DNA from 3 places in the Ruegeria sp. BE1 genome. Region 1 is predicted to be linked to each of the others. Evidence: riboswitches for the same ligand, from Rfam matches in the RefSeq annotation. Region 1 holds a riboswitch; each other region holds the start of a gene.

What was found. Region 1 has a riboswitch for cobalamin ahead of ACR0J5_RS10935 (DUF1636 family protein). Riboswitches for the same ligand answer to the same signal wherever they lie in the genome.
Region 2: another riboswitch for cobalamin. It lies ahead of nrdH (glutaredoxin-like protein NrdH); the one in region 1 lies ahead of ACR0J5_RS10935 (DUF1636 family protein).
Region 3: another riboswitch for cobalamin. It lies ahead of ACR0J5_RS16125 (aromatic ring-hydroxylating oxygenase subunit alpha); the one in region 1 lies ahead of ACR0J5_RS10935 (DUF1636 family protein).

Annotation. Positions count from the first base shown of each region.
Region 1 is NZ_JBQFTY010000003.1:159,964-165,158, reverse strand. It holds gene ACR0J5_RS10945 (GMC oxidoreductase) at 1-137, opposite strand, end outside; gene ACR0J5_RS10940 (DUF3299 domain-containing protein) at 210-998, opposite strand; cobalamin riboswitch at 1,100-1,299, shown strand; gene ACR0J5_RS10935 (DUF1636 family protein) at 1,401-1,757, shown strand; gene ACR0J5_RS10930 (ABC transporter ATP-binding protein) at 1,754-2,539, shown strand; gene ACR0J5_RS10925 (ABC transporter substrate-binding protein) at 2,558-3,505, shown strand; gene ACR0J5_RS10920 (FecCD family ABC transporter permease) at 3,507-4,520, shown strand; gene ACR0J5_RS10915 (ferritin) at 4,553-5,044, opposite strand.
Region 2 is NZ_JBQFTY010000005.1:223,075-228,269, reverse strand. It holds gene nrdF (class 1b ribonucleoside-diphosphate reductase subunit beta) at 1-704, opposite strand, end outside; gene nrdE (class 1b ribonucleoside-diphosphate reductase subunit alpha) at 716-2,839, opposite strand; gene nrdI (class Ib ribonucleoside-diphosphate reductase assembly flavoprotein NrdI) at 2,821-3,234, opposite strand; gene nrdH (glutaredoxin-like protein NrdH) at 3,250-3,471, opposite strand; cobalamin riboswitch at 3,551-3,743, opposite strand; cobalamin riboswitch at 3,870-4,079, shown strand; gene ACR0J5_RS15920 (metal ABC transporter ATP-binding protein) at 4,407-5,165, shown strand; gene ACR0J5_RS15915 (metal ABC transporter permease) at 5,158-5,195, shown strand, end outside.
Region 3 is NZ_JBQFTY010000005.1:269,634-274,828, forward strand. It holds gene ACR0J5_RS16115 (trimethylamine methyltransferase family protein) at 1-68, opposite strand, end outside; gene ACR0J5_RS16120 (LysR substrate-binding domain-containing protein) at 160-1,071, shown strand; cobalamin riboswitch at 1,223-1,424, shown strand; gene ACR0J5_RS16125 (aromatic ring-hydroxylating oxygenase subunit alpha) at 1,507-2,760, shown strand; gene ACR0J5_RS16130 (FAD-binding oxidoreductase) at 2,766-3,845, shown strand; gene ACR0J5_RS16135 (TetR/AcrR family transcriptional regulator) at 3,985-4,536, shown strand; gene ACR0J5_RS16140 (mandelate racemase/muconate lactonizing enzyme family protein) at 4,577-5,195, shown strand, end outside.

The sequences.
Region 1 (5,195 bases):
CCATGCGCAAAGAACATTGCCGCAAAGCTGCTGCCAACGATCACAACATCCCAATGCCGGGACGCAACCTGTGCAAGGTCAATGCGTTTCATCTGTTCAACCACGGCCTCGGGCGAGGCGCGAACCACGTTACTCATACACGAAAAAGATGTCTCAGGGTAACGGCGCGCGGGGCTTTGTCAAATAAACAAAACGCTGGGACGCAACCCTTAGTCCGCAGTTTGCGCGCCACCACTTTTGCGCCGGTTTGCCTTGCGGAAGTGATCCTTGGTGCTTTGGGTCCAGTTCAACTGCTCCTCCTGCACGGTCAGGGTTTCGACGTGATCGGACTCCAGCAGGAACGTCGCGCGCATGGGCATGATCCCGTCAACAACCATCACGTTTTGCGCGGACGGATCAATGCTGAGCGTTCCGGTCAACCGAACGGGCTGATGGACATGGCTGGGCGTCCAGTCGACATTCAACCGGACCCGGATCATCTGATTGGGCAGCGGCGCGGGCAGATGACTGCACATCCCGCTTTGCGGCACCAGATAGACGACACTCTGCCCATCTGCATCCGGCGGCGCAGGGATGGCAAACCCCATCAGCGTGACGGTCTGGCCATCAAGATCGGGATTGCCCGCAGATCCTGCATGATCCCGGCGCTGCGTGACCGCCTGCACCTGATCCAGCAGCCAATCCACATCAATTTCATCGGCGGTCAGGGCGGCCTCGGTTTCTGTTAAAAGCATCTGCCATTTCCGGCGCTCTTCGTCGCTGCCTGCACCCTGTTGCAACCTGCCCCGCAGGCGCAGGGCAAAGATGACATCATCGAACTGTTCGGGCGTGAGGGCGCGAAACGGGTCCTCGTAATTCTGGGCAGCGGGATCTGGCAGTTCAGACCAATCCAACACCTGGCCCGATGCGGCCGCAGTGCCGAACCAGCCCAGGGCCAACAAGGCCAGAATGTGAACCCAATTGCGCATGTCCCGACTGTACCGATCAGACGGGATCATTCCAGCCTCTTTCCGCGGGCACGCGCAGAGTTTATCTGCGCCCGCCCACTCCGGAAACTGTCAAACTGAGAACTTTATCATTGACCCATCGCAGGAACTGGGGCAGTCCATCTGACGATGGTTCCCCGCAAGGGGAAGAGAAAGGGAATACGGTGCGGTTTGCCATCTGGCACCAAATCCGTAACTGCCCCCGCAACTGTAAGCGGTGAGCAATGCCAAATATCCACTGGCCCGGCGGCTGGGAAGGATGGCAAAGCCACGACCCGCAAGTCAGGAGACCTGCCATCATATGTTCAACCAACCCGGGGCGGGGCGTCCTGGAAGGAGGCTATGATGACACGACTGGCGCGTGTTTCGACGATCGATACACTCTGTGGCCGCTGTTGACGGGCGGGCCTGAGGATGTCGGAAAAATCTGATCATGTCATTCTGATCTGCACGACCTGCAAAGGTGAACTGAGCGCAGAGGCCATTCAAACAGCGCTTGCAGATAAGCTGCCTGTGGGGTTTGCGGTGCGCACCGTGGACTGTATGGCAGGCTGTGCCCGGCCAATAACGGTTGGGTTTCAGGCGGTGGGCAAGGCGCAATACCTGTTCGGCGACATCCGCACGCAGCGCGACATCGACGCGCTGGCCACCTTTGCCCATCAATACCAGCAAAGCGTTGATGGCTGGACCAGCGCAACGGACCGGCCTCGGGCGCTTTATACCAAGACGCTGTCCCGCATGCCGCGACTGGAGTTTGGAGGGCGACCATGACTCACCCTCCCTTTTTGGTTGCTGAAGACCTGGAGTATTACGCCCTGAACGGGGATGTCCTGCTTCAGGGCGTCTCGTTCGAATTGGACAAAGGGGCAATTCTGGCCATTGCGGGGCCCAATGGGGCAGGCAAGACAACGCTGCTGAACCTGCTATGCGGTGCGGCTGATCTGGTTCTGGGCGATGTGCGCGTCGGCGGGCGCAGCCTGAAACAGATGTCGGCCACCGAACGCGCCCGCATGATCGCCGTTGTCAGCCAGCAGGAATACCCCGACGGACGGCTGGAACTGCGCGACTATGTGGCCCTTGGCCAGATCCCGATCCGGGCCGACCGGTCTGCGGCTGAACACGCGGCTGAACTGGACCGGATACTCGACCTGACCCATCTTGGCGCTCTGGCGGGCAAGCGCATGGCGCAACTGTCCGGGGGTGAGCGTCAGCGGGCGCATATCGCCCGCGCGCTGGCCCAGAATCCGTCCCTGCTGTTTCTGGACGAACCCACCAACCATCTGGACCCGGACGCCAAGGGACGGATGCTGTCGCTGGTGGCCGAGCTGGGGATCACGGTGGTGATGATCGTCCACGATCTGGTCATGATCCCCGAATTTGCGTCCCATGTGGCGCTGATGAAATCCACACGCCTGACTAGTTTCGGAACCGTCGCCGAGGTGCTGACCGCAGATAAGGTCCGCGACACGTTTGGCGTGGATTACCTGTGCTTTCAGCACGAAGGCCGGATGATCCCGGCGCTGGATATCCGAAGAACACCCATTTCAACTTAACCCAAGGAACTATTCTATATGAAACATCTCTGGTCTGCGGCTATGGTGGCTGCCATTGCGGGCGGTGCCTCGGCACATGAGGTCACGGTCGACAATTGCGGCGAACCGCTGGTCTTTGAAACCCAGCCCGAGCGTCTGGTCGTGCATGACATGAACATGACCGACATGGCCTTTGCGCTGGGTCTGCAGGACAAGATCGTGGGCCTGACCGGCATCACCGGCTGGTACAAAACCAGCCCCGAGTTTGACACTCTGCGCGGTGACATCCCTGAGCTGGCCCCGAAATACCCGACCGTTGAAAACCTGGTCGCGGTAGAGCCCGATCTGTTCTTTGCCGGTTGGTACTACGGCATGAAGCCGGGCGGTGACGTGACCCCCGACACGCTTGCACCCTTTGACATCAAGACCATGATCCTGACGGAAAGCTGCGTGCATCTGGACAAGGACCGCCCCGAGGCCAGCATGGACCTGCTGTTTGACGACGTTCTGCGTCTGGGCACCGTCATGCATGTCGAAGACAAGGCCGAGGCGCTGGTCGCTGGCTGGAAAGAGGAACTGGCCGCGATTCAATCGCAAACCGCCGATGTCGCCAAACCCCGCGTTTTCCTGCTGGACGGCCCGGCAGATGCGCCCTTTACCGCTGGCAAATTCGCCATCCCCGACGCGATGATTGCAGCTGCGGGTGGTGAGAATGTCACCCATGACATGGACACCAGCTGGGGCCGCACCTCGTGGGAGGCCGTGGCCGCCGCGAACCCGGAATTCCTGGTGCTGCTGGACTATCAGACCGGCAATGGCGCGGCGGATACGTTCAAGTTCCTGCAGGAACATCCGGTGATGTCGCAGACTGACGCGGTCAAGAACGAACGCTGGATCGGCCTGCGGTACGAGGAACTGACCCCCGGACCGGCAAATATCGAGGCGATCTCGAAAATGGCCAAGGCAATGCACCCGGGCCTCAACTGATATGACCCGATTGGGCGTTATGCTCGTGCTGGGGGCGGTCATTCTGGCCGCCCTCTTGCTGATTTCCACGGTCTACGGCACCACGCCCATCCCCGCCTCGGATGCGTTGCAGGCGGTCTTGCTGGGCACCGGCCTGACGGATGGGGATATGTCCCCGCTGCATCGCATCGTCTTTGACCTGCGCCTGCCCCGCGCCCTGTTCGCGGCGGTCATCGGCGCCGGGTTGGGCATTGTCGGCGTCGTCCTGCAAACCACCACGCGCAACGATCTGGCTGACCCGTTTCTGTTTGGCCTGTCCTCAGGCGCGGCGGCGGGGGCGGTGTTCGTGATCACTGTGACCGGAGACATACTGGGGTTCTGGACCTTACCGCTGGCGGCGTTTTGCGGCGGGCTTGTGGCCTCTGGGATCGTGCTGGCGCTGGTGCATGGCTTGCGCACAAGCGCGCCTGAAAAGCTGATTCTGGCCGGGCTGGCGGTGTCTTTTCTGTTCTCGGCCATCACCAATTACCTGATCTTCGCAGGCGACAGCCGCGCCGCGCATTCGGTGATTTTCTGGATGCTGGGCGGTCTGGGCCTGGCCCGGTGGGAGACGTTTCCCCTGGTCTGCGCCGGTCTGGTCCTGATCCTGTCCTATTCGCTGTACCGCAACCGCTGGCTGGATGCGCTGTTGACCGGGGATCTGACCGCTTCGACCCTGGGTGTCCCGGTGCAGGGGTTGCGGTTCAGCATGTTCTTTGCCGCAGCACTGGCCACGGCTGTTTTCGTTTCCGTCGCGGGTGTGATCGGCTTTGTGGGCCTGATGGTGCCGCATATCGCACGCGGCATTGCGGGGCCGCTGCACAAACGCCTGCTGCCCACGGCCGCCATCGTGGGCGCGGCGCTGCTGACAGGGTCCGACATCCTCAGCCGGTTGCTTCTGGCCCCGCAGGAACTGCCCGTCGGGATCGTGACAACATCCATCGGGTCCGTGTTCGTCTTTTTGCTTCTGTTCCGCACCGCCAGAGCGCGCAAATAGCGCTCTGACACCATTCCAGCGCGCTTTGCGATCTAAACTGCCGCGTCCCCTCCGGCCATCGACGCCGAAATCTCGGCGACCTCCTTGTCAATGTAATAGAGGGCGTGCGGACCGTCGCCGATCAGGTTGATACGATCAATGATACCCTGAAAGGTCTTGATCTCTTCGCGCTGTTCCATGACGAACCATTGCAGGAACTCAAAGGTGCTGTGGTCATCAGTGGCCTGCGCCGCCTTGACGGCGGAATTGATGCCGTCCGTCACTTTTTTTTCGTGGTCCAGAATAATCTGGAACAATTCCTGAACCGAATTCGTCTCGACCTTGGGTTCCGGCAGCTCTTTGAATTGGATCGGCCATTCGCAATCCACCAGATAGTTGAGCATCTTCTTCATATGCGTCAGCTCTTCATCCGCATGGGCCAGCAACAGCTCGGCGCAGCCATCCAGATGGCGTTCCACGCACCAGGCACCAGCCTGCCAATAGAGATGCGCCGCTCTCAGCTCACCATTCATCAGATCATTCATGATAGTCGCCGTGGACAGGTGTGACATAAGAGAGTTCCTTTTTCAGAAATGAGTTGGCGTGCCGATCACTGTCTTTGGCGAAATCCGGGTCCTTGAAACGCGGCCCGAGCAAGCTTTTGATGCGTTTTCGGTTTTGGCTATTATGCAAGTA
Region 2 (5,195 bases), on a different contig from region 1:
TAAAGCTCGAACATCAGGCCAAAGGCATAGTCTTTCAGCTCCTGTTGTTCAGCCTCGGACAGTTTCTCGTAGCCGCGCTGGAACTTGTAGCCAATGTAGTACCCATGCACGGCCTCATCGCGAATGATCAGGCGGATCAGGTCGGCGGTGTTGGTCAGCTTGGCGCGGCTGGACCAGTACATCGGCAGATAAAAGCCGGAATAGAAAAGGAAACTTTCCAAAAACACCGACGCGATCTTGCGTTTCAGCGGGTCGTTGCCTGGCGCATAGGTGTTCAGGATGGCCTCGGCCTTGGCCTGCAGATGCGGGTTTTCCTCGGACCAACGGAACGCCTCATCAATCTCTTTGGTCGAACACAGTGTCGAAAAGATCGAGGAATAGCTGCGTGCATGCACCGCCTCCATAAAGGCGATGTTGGTCAGAACGGCTTCTTCATGCGGGGTCACAGCGTCCGGCATCAGGGCAGGGGCCCCGACTGTGTTCTGGATCGTGTCCAGCAGTGTCAGGCCGGTGAAAACGCGGATGGTCAGCTGCTTTTCATGGTCGGTCAGCGTGGCCCAGCTTTGGATGTCGTTGGACAGCGGCACTTTTTCGGGCAGCCAGAAATTGACGGTCAGACGGTTCCAGACCTCAAGGTCTTTGTCGTCGTCCAAACGGTTCCAGTTGATCGCGCGGGGGATCTTGGTTTGAATCATGTCTTTCATTTTCGTTCCCCTTACAAACTGCAGGACACGCAGCCCTGCACCTCGGTCCCTTCGAGGGCCTCTTGGCGCAGACGCACGTAATAGATGGTTTTGATGCCCTTCTTCCACGCGTAGATCTGCGTGCGGTTGATGTCGCGGGTCGTGGCCTCGGCCGGGAAGAACAGGGTTAGCGACAGGCCCTGATCCACATGTTCGGTGGCCGCCGCGTATGTGTCGATCAGGGCCTCGGGGCCGATCTCATAGGCATCGCGGTAGTATTCGAGGTTGTCGTTGTCCATGAAGGCTGCCGGGTAATAAACGCGGCCTATCTTGCCTTCTTTGCGGATTTCGATCTTGGAGACGATCGGGTGGATCGAAGAGGTCGAGTTGTTGATATAGCTGATCGACCCTGTTGGCGGCACCGCCTGAAGGTTGCGGTTATAGAGGCCGTGCCTCATCACATCGGCCTTCAGCGCCGCCCAGTCATCACGCGTGGGCAGGGTCATGCCATCAAACAGCGCTTTTACGCGGTCGTTTTCGGGCAGCCAATCGCGGGTGGTGTATTTGTCGAAGAATGTGCCCGATGCATAGTCGGAGTCCTCAAACCCCTTGAATGACGTTTTGCGTTCCTTGGCCAGATCGCAAGAGGTGCGGATCGCGTGATAGGCCACGCTGGCGAAATAGACCGAGGTGAACTCAACCCCTTCGGGTGAGCCATAGTGGATATGTTCGCGCGCCAGAAACCCGTGCAGGTTCATCTGCCCCAGACCAATCGCGTGGCTTTCATCATTGCCACGACGCACGGAGGGGACCGAGTCAATCGCCGACATCTCAGACACTGCCGTCAGTGCGCGGATCGCAGCGCCAACAGTGCGGCCCAGATCGCCGCCATCCATCGTCTTGGCGATGTTCAGCGACCCGAGGTTGCACGAGATGTCCGTGCCCAGATGCGCATAGCTGAGGTCATCATTGAATTCCGACGCCTCATTCACCTGCAGGATTTCCGAGCACAGGTTCGACATGTTGATCCGGCCCGCGATTGGGTTCATCCGGTTCACCGTGTCCTCGAACATCACATAGGGATAGCCGGATTCGAACTGAATCTCGGCAATGGTCTGAAAGAACTCGCGCGCGTTGACCTTGGATTTGCGGATGCGTTTGTCATCCACCATCTCGTGATATTTCTCGGTGACCGAGATTTCCGAGAAGGGCACGCCATAGACCTTTTCCACGTCATGCGGTGAGAACAGGTACATATCGGCGTTCTTTTTCGCCAGTTCAAAGGTGATGTCGGGGATGACCACGCCAAGGCTGAGGGTCTTGATACGGATTTTCTCATCCGCGTTTTCGCGCTTGGTGTCGAGGAACCGCATGATATCGGGGTGGTGCGCGTTCATATACACGGCCCCAGCCCCTTGCCGCGCGCCCAGTTGGTTGGCGTAGGAAAAGCTATCCTCCAACAGTTTCATCACAGGGATCACGCCCGAGGACTGGTTTTCGATCCCCTTGATCGGTGCGCCATGCTCGCGGATATTGGTCAGCAGCAGCGCCACACCGCCGCCGCGCTTGGACAGTTGCAGGGCCGAGTTGATGCCGCGCCCGATGCTTTCCATGTTGTCTTCCAACCGCAGCAGAAAGCACGAGATCAGCTCACCACGTGACGCCTTGCCCGCGTTCAGGAAGGTTGGCGTGGCGGGTTGGAACCGGCCATCCAGAATTTCCTCCATGAAGGACAGGGCCAGCGCCTCATCCCCGCGCGCCAGTGCCAGTGCGGTCATCACAACGCGGTCTTCGTACCGCTCAAGATACCGTTGCCCGTCGCGGGTTTTCAGAGTGTACGAGGTGTAATACTTGAACGCGCCCAGAAAGGTCGGAAACCGGAATTTCTTGGCATAGGCCGAATCCCAGATCTGACGCATGAAGTTCTTGGAATACTGGTCCAGAACGGCCGCTTCGTAATAGCCTTCGGACACCAGATAGCCCAGCTTTTCATCCAGCGAGTGGAAGAACACGGTGTTCTGGTTCACATGCTGCAGGAAATACTGCCGCGCGGCCATGCGGTCTGCGTCGAACCTGATCTTCCCCTCACCATCGTAAAGGTTCAGCATCGCGTTCAGCGCGTGATAGTCCTGCTCATTTACGCTGCTGTCGAGCATTGGTGTCTCCCTAGTTTTTCAAGCCCGGCGCGGACGCGGGCGATGTCGGTGTCAGTGCCGGCCAGCTCGAAGGAATAGAGCAGCGGAACGTTGCATTTCTGGGCGATGATGCGACCGGACATGGCGTAGGTCGCACCAAAGTTGCGATTTCCAGCGCCGATCACCCCGATGATCCCGGCGCGGCGGGCCGGGTCGTTCAGAAACCGGATCACCTGTTTCGGAACCGCCCCGCGCCCCTCGCCATCGGCATAGGTCGGGCAGATCAGAACATAGGGGCCTTTGGGGTCAGGCAGCGGGTCCATCCCGGTCGGAATGCGGAAAGAGGTCAGCCCCAGCCGCGTCACAAAGCGGTGGGTGTTTCCGGATTTCGATGAGAAATAGACCAGCGCCGGGATCGGCGCGGTCATGGATCAGGCCAGCTGGGCGATCATGTCGGGGCGAAAGCCCGACCAATGTGCGCTGCCAGCGACCACAACGGGGGCCTGACGATAGCCCAGCTCGGTCACGTGGGTCATGGCGCTATCGTCCTGAGTCAGATCGACCACATCATAGGCGACGCCCTTTGCATCCAGCGCGCGGGTGGTTGCGGTGCATTGTACGCAGGCGGGTTTGGAATATACGGTAATGCTCATGTCGTCCTCTGTCCTTTAATCAAAGTCGAGGACGCTGCGGGGAAAATGCCCCAGAACACGCCCCCGAACCCTCCGTTCGTGGTTATCATTTGCGCCCGGCAGGTCTCCTGGCTTGCGGATCGTGGTTCGGACTGGCCTTCCCAAAAGCACGCTTTCAGTGGCGTGTCCAGCCGAACGATCCGCTTACAGTTGCGGGGGCAGCGCCGGTTTTTCACCGGTTTCCCTCTTAGCTTTCGACAGGAATCGAAAGAACCGAAGCAACTGTATATAGAGTTTGGTTGCCACTTCTTGTCAATATATAGGGTGAAGGTCCGATAAATTTCTTTTTCGCACAAAACGTGCCCCAGCCACAAAATGGTGAAGTCCTAGTGTGATCTCTTGTCGAATCAACCCCGTTTGTGTTTTGTCGCCGTGATGGTTCCCTGACCGCGATCTGCGGGACGGGATAAAAGGGAATACGGTGCGGCGCTTTTCATGCCAAATCCGTAACTGCCCCCGCAACTGTAGGCGGTAAGCGACCCGAGATCGTCCACTGGGCCAAAGCCTGGGAAGGATCGGGACAGCGTTGACCCGCAAGTCAGGAGACCTGCCATCCGATTTTAACGTAGCTGGGCGGGGTGTCCCAGAGGGAGTAGACAGTGTTTCAAACGGTCCATGCCGTAAAAAGACGTGTCCTTGCTTGCCCCCCGACCAATCGGAGGAGCCGAGGCCTATGTCAGTACAAAAATCTCCTGTCCCATATGGTGGGACACACGGGGTAGACGCCTTTCCTGTGGACCTTCCTATGCGCGCCGTTGCTTGGAGTGCGCATCAATGATCAGGCGCGCCATGACCAAGTGGGGCCGGTGCCTGACTGAATATAGTGTGATAGCGCAGGTTGCGGGTGCATTGGCACTGTCGGCGCTGTTGTGGCTATCGATCTACGCGGTGATCTGATGACAACTGTTCTGCAACTGCGCGACCTGACGCTTGGATATAGTGATCTGACGCTGTTTCGCCGCCTCTCGATGGATATTGAGGCCGGAACCACCCTTGCGGTGCTGGGCGCCAATGGCTCTGGCAAGAGTACGTTTGTCAAAATGATGCTGGGCCTGATGGACCCTCTTTCCGGCAGTCTGCACTGGCCGCAGGGACGCCCGCGCGAAATTGGCTATCTGGCGCAGATGACCGAATTCGACCGGCGGTTTCCCATACGCGTGCGGGATCTGGCCGCGATGGGTGCGTGGCGCGGGTTTGGATTTCGGTCCGGACTGGACAGCGCGGCGCGGGATCGGATGACCGCCGCCTTGGATGAGGCCGGTGTTCTCGATATCGCGGACCGCCCCCTGCATATGCTGTCGGGTGGCCAATTGCAGCGAGCGCTGTTTGCGCGGGTCATCATGCAGGACGCCCCGTTGATCCTGCTGGACGAACCCTTTGCCGCCGTCGACCAATCCACCGAGGAGCATCTTTTGAAGATCATCCGCCGTTGGCGCGACGAAGGCCGTGCAGTGGTGTTGGTCGTGCATGATCTGTCCTCGGTTCTGGATCATTGCAGCCATGCCCTGTTGCTGGGCGGACAAGAGGCAACGCACGGGTCGGTCAATGAAGTGCTGACCCCACATCGGCTGGTTGCACAGGGCTATATGTCGGAAAGCCAGGCCTCATGGATGTTCCGCAACAACTCCCCCGCATCGGAGAGCGCATATGTTTGATCTTTTCGCCGAAATGTGGAGCTTTGCGTT
Region 3 (5,195 bases), on a different contig from region 1:
TAGGGGGATGCCGGAACTGAACCGGCCTCTGAACCGCGGGAACGGGATTGACGCGCGCGCCGAGCCATTGTGAGCTACTCCATTTTTTCGCGCGACTTTAACGATTGAGGGCCGGGTTGTGACGCTTGTAAATTTGAATGGTTAGCATAAAAGCAATTTATGCAAGAACTCTGGAAGCTCCTTGGCTCACCCCGCCATCTTGTCGTCTTTGAGGCGGCCGCTCGCCTGCAATCCTTTACGCGCGCCGCTGAGGAGCTGAACGTGCAGCAACCCGCCGTCAGCGTCGCAATCCGTCGCCTGGAAGAGGGGTTGGGCACGCCGCTTTTCACCCGCAGCCATCGTCAGGTTGTTCTGACCAGCGCCGGACAACGGCTTTTGGCTGATGTCACGCGCGCCTTTGAGCAGCTGTCTTTGTCAGTGACATCCATTCAACAACTCAACCAGACGGGATATGTGACGCTCAGCGCATCTACGGCGTTTAATAACTATTGGATTATGCCGCGCCTTGCGGAATTGCAGAAACGCTATCCCGGCATTGATTTGCGCCTGCAATCCAGCGACCGGGAACCCGATATCGATGCCGAAAACATAAGCCTTGCGATACGGCTGGGCAATGGGGACTGGTCGGGTTGCGAATGTGCATTGATCGCGCCCGAGGTGATCTATCCCGTCGCATCGCCGCGTGTCATGGCAGCAGCGGTCGATCTGCGCAGCCTTCCGAACCTGTTGACCCAGCGGCTCATCCATCTGGAAGAACCGATACGGCAGCGCCCAAGCTGGAGCGAATGGTTCGCGAATTTTTCAATCCGCACCGCTGTGCCGAACACAGGCCTTCGCCTGAATGATTACGCTCTTGTGCTTCAGGCCGCCATGGCCGGAGAAGGGTTCGCCTTTGGATGGAAACACCTGACGGACAGGCTGGTCAAACAGGGGCTTCTTGCCGCAAAAGCCGATTGGCAATGGGCCACGGGTAAGGGATTTTATCTGGTCTGGTCCAAAAAGACCCCCCTTTCGGATGATGCGCAAAGGGTGAGGGATTGGATCTTACATAAAGTTGAGAAATCCCAATAGCCCCAAGCGGCGGCAAAGCGCGACACAGGGGTTCGGTGGCCTGAGGCCCGAGAAACCCGGCCCCAATATCCGTGCAGCGCCGTCAAAAAATCATCGTGTCAGTTTTTCAGCATAAAATGTCGCATTTTTTCCAGCGGCCAGAAGGACCCCGGCTAGGGTGCGCGTGTGAGGTGCTGCCGCCCGAGACCCGGGCGGTGGATAATTGGGAAGTCGGTGAAATTCCGCCACTGCCCCCGCAACGGTAACGAAGGTCAGGCTCGGCAAGAACCACTGGGACGAGGATCCCGGGAAGGTGCCGAACCGGGTGAAAGCCCCTTCCAAGTCCGGAAACCAGCCTTGCAGATATGTCAAACCGCGGGTGGCGGTGGGGGCGCATGTTCCGGACGCGATCCTCGCGCGGCTCCGGGCTGGTCTTCTTTGTCATCTGCCCAAGCAATGCCGCGGGGCGCGGCAGGAGAGCCAGAAGTGAGCAACATTCAAAGCCTGTTGACACGTCGAAACCCAGCCTATGCTCTGGAGCAGGCGTTTTACACGGACCCCGATGTTTTTCGGACCGACCTTGAGGCCATACATTACCGCCAGTGGCTGTTTGCCATTCCCGCTTGTGAATTGGTGAAAAAGGGCGATTACGTTACCTATACCGTGGGCGCCTACCGCGTGATTATCGTGCGCGGCGCAGACGATCAGATCCGGGCTTTTCACAACACCTGCCGCCATCGCGGCTCGGTTATTTGCAAGGCGGCAAAGGGCAATGCGCCGAAACTCGTATGCCCATATCACCAATGGACTTATGAGTTGGATGGTTCGCTTCTTTGGGCGCGGGACATGGGCCCCGATTTCGATCCCAAACAACATGGGTTGAAAACCGTGCATTGCCGCGAACTGGCCGGTCTTATCTACATCTGTCTTGCGGATGAGGCCCCCGACTTTGACACCTTTGCCAATATCGCACGCCCCTATCTTGAGCCCCACGACCTGAACAACGCCAAGATCGCGTTTGAAAGCACCATCGTCGAAAAGGGCAACTGGAAACTTGTCTGGGAAAACAACCGTGAATGCTATCACTGTGGCGGCAACCATCCTTCGCTCTGCCGGACTTTCCCGGATGACCCCTCTGTAACCGGGATCGAAGGCGGCGAAACCCCCGCCTTCATGCAAGACCACTTCGACCGGTGCAAAGCGGCCGGCATGCCTTCGCAGTTCTATCTGCATGATGACGGCCAGTACCGTCTGGCGCGGATGCCTCTTAAGGAAGGGGCGGAAAGCTATACGATGGACGGCAAATCCGCCGTGCGCCGGTTTTTGGGCCGCGCGCCCTTTGCCGATGCCGGGACGCTGCTGAAGTTTCATTACCCCAGCACATGGAACCATTTCCTGGCCGATCATTCGATTGTCTTCCGTATTACTCCGATCAGCCCAACCGAGACCGAAGTCACCACCAAATGGCTGGTCAACAAAGAGGCCGTCGAGGGCACAGACTATGACCTAAAGCGTCTGACCGAGGTTTGGATGGCCACCAATGACGAAGACCGGCAGGTGGTCGAGGACAACCAGCTAGGTATCAACAGCCCGGCCTACGTGCCGGGACCCTATTCAGGCATACAGGAATCCGGGGTGCTGCAGTTTGTTGAATGGTATTGCAACACGCTGGCGAATCATGTGGCCCCTGACGTCATGGCTGCGGAGTAACGGGGATGAAAGACCTCAATACAGTGGCCCCGGTCTGGCAGGATAGTGAGATGCTGGAATGCGTCTCGGTCGTGCCTGAAACGCCCAATACGGCCAGCTTTACGTTTCGGGCCCCGTCAGGCGCGTTTTTCGCCTATCATCCCGGCCAGTTTCTGACGCTGGAAATACCAGCCCCCGACCAGCCCGGAGGCGTCGTGCATCGCACTTATACGATCTCGTCCTCTCCATCGCGGCCGCGCTCTGTCACGGTTACTGCCAAAGCGCAGCCCGACAGCATTGGAACGCGCTGGATGCTGGACAACCTGAAGCCGGGCATGGGAATCAGGGCCATCGGTCCGGCTGGCCTGTTCACCAATGTGGAAAGCCCGGCCCGCAAGTTTCTGTTCATCTCGGCAGGCTCGGGCATCACGCCGATGATGTCGATGACCACGTGCATGTGGGATGAAGGGCGCGATCTGGACATCGTTTTCATCAACTGCGCCAAACGCCCGTCCGAGATCATCTTTCGCCAACGTCTGGAACAGATGGCCAGCCGAACGCCCGGTCTGGATCTGAAATTCGTTGTGGAAGAGGCCGACCCCTACCGCCCCTGGACTGGATATCAAGGCCAATTCAACCAATTGATGCTGGGCCTGATGGCTCCGGATTATCTGGAACGTGAGGTGTATTGCTGCGGTCCCGAACCCTTTATGCAGGCCGTCCGCGATGCCCTGACCGGTTTGGGATTCGACATGGGCAGCTACCATCAGGAAAGCTTTGGCGCGCCTGTGGAAACGGTGGCCGATCAGCCGGAACTGGACGATCTGGTACCAGATGACGGGGCAACTGCAGAAATCCATTTTGCAACTTCTGACGTCATCGCCAAAGTGTCGGAAACCGAAACCATTCTGGCCGCAGCGCGGTCGGTTGGCCTGAACATCCCGTCAGGCTGTACCTTTGGGGTGTGTGGCACCTGCAAGGTCAGGAAAACGGCGGGCGAAGTTCATATGGTCCATAATGGCGGGATTTCCGAGGATGATATCGCGGATGGGTACATCCTTGCCTGTTGTTCGAACCCCATCGGCAAAGTCGCTGTCGAGGTCTGACGTCAATCATAGCGGTTTACCTTTTACGCCTGCGCGGGACACCCCGCGCAGGCGCATCCGTTTTGGCTTTTGTCGCAGATCAGACAACCCTGTCGCAAACTGAACAGTCCAGGTAGAGTGATCGCTCTACCAACGGCGCATGAACGAGACACAACACAAGATCGCAGAGAACCTCGACCGGCAATTCTCGGAAATGGGGTTTGCCACGCAGGGCGTCGAAGCCCTGCGCGAAGGGGCGAATGTCTCGTTGCGGACGCTCTACAAGTATTTTCCCAGCCGCGAAGCCATGGTGATCGGCGCGCTGAACCATCGGGACGCGGCCTATTCCGAATGGATCGGTCAGGATGAGGCCGAGGGCGCGGATCATGTTCTACATGTCCTGATACGCCTGTCCGACTGGCTGGCCGACGTCTCAAACACTGGCTGCCTGTTTCGCAATGCGCTGGCGGCCTATCCCGAAAGCGACCCTATTCGTGAGGCCGCAGAAACGCACAAGGCCCATGTGCGTCAGATGTTTCGCGAACGGCTGCTGAGGGTCGATCAGAATTGCGATGTCGAGCAGCTGTCAGAGGCATTGTTTGTCCTGCACGAGGGTCTGACGGAAAGCGCGCGCATCATCGGAACCAAACAGGCAACAGACGCCACGCTGCGCTGCGCCCGTGCGGTTTTGGCCTCAGCAGGAATTCACTGACGCCGGCGCATCCGGCCCACAACCAGAAAAAGGATCTGACGTGAAGATCAAAGAAATCCACATCTACGCCCATGACCTGCCGGTCAAGAACGGCCCTTACACCATGGCCAATGCCGAGGTTTGGGCCTTGGATACAACGCTGGTGAAACTGGTGGACGACAGTGGCACCGTCGGCTGGGGTGAGACCTGCCCCGTCGGCCCCACCTATGCCGAAGCGCATGCGCTGGGTGCGCGGGCCGCCTTGACGCAGATAGCCAGCGGGCTTGTGGGCGCGGACCTTTGGCCCAAAGCCCTGCATCACAAGATGAACAGCCTGCTGAACGGTCACAACTATGCCAAGGCGGCCATCGACATCGCCGCCCATGACCTGATCGGCAAAAAGCTGGGCGTTAGTGTTGCCGACCTGCTGGGCGGAGCACAAACGGATCGGGTGCCATCATACTACGCCACCGGCGTGGGTGCGCCCGACCATATCGCCGCTCTGGCGAAAGAGAAGATGGAAGAAGGCTATCCGCGTCTTCAGGTCAAGGTCGGCGGGCGCCCCGTTGAGATCGATATCGAGACCATCCGCAAAGTCTGGGAGGTTATCGGTGGATCGGGCATGCGGCTGGCCGTTGATGGCAACCGAGGCTGGACCACGCGCGATGCGCTGCGCGCCA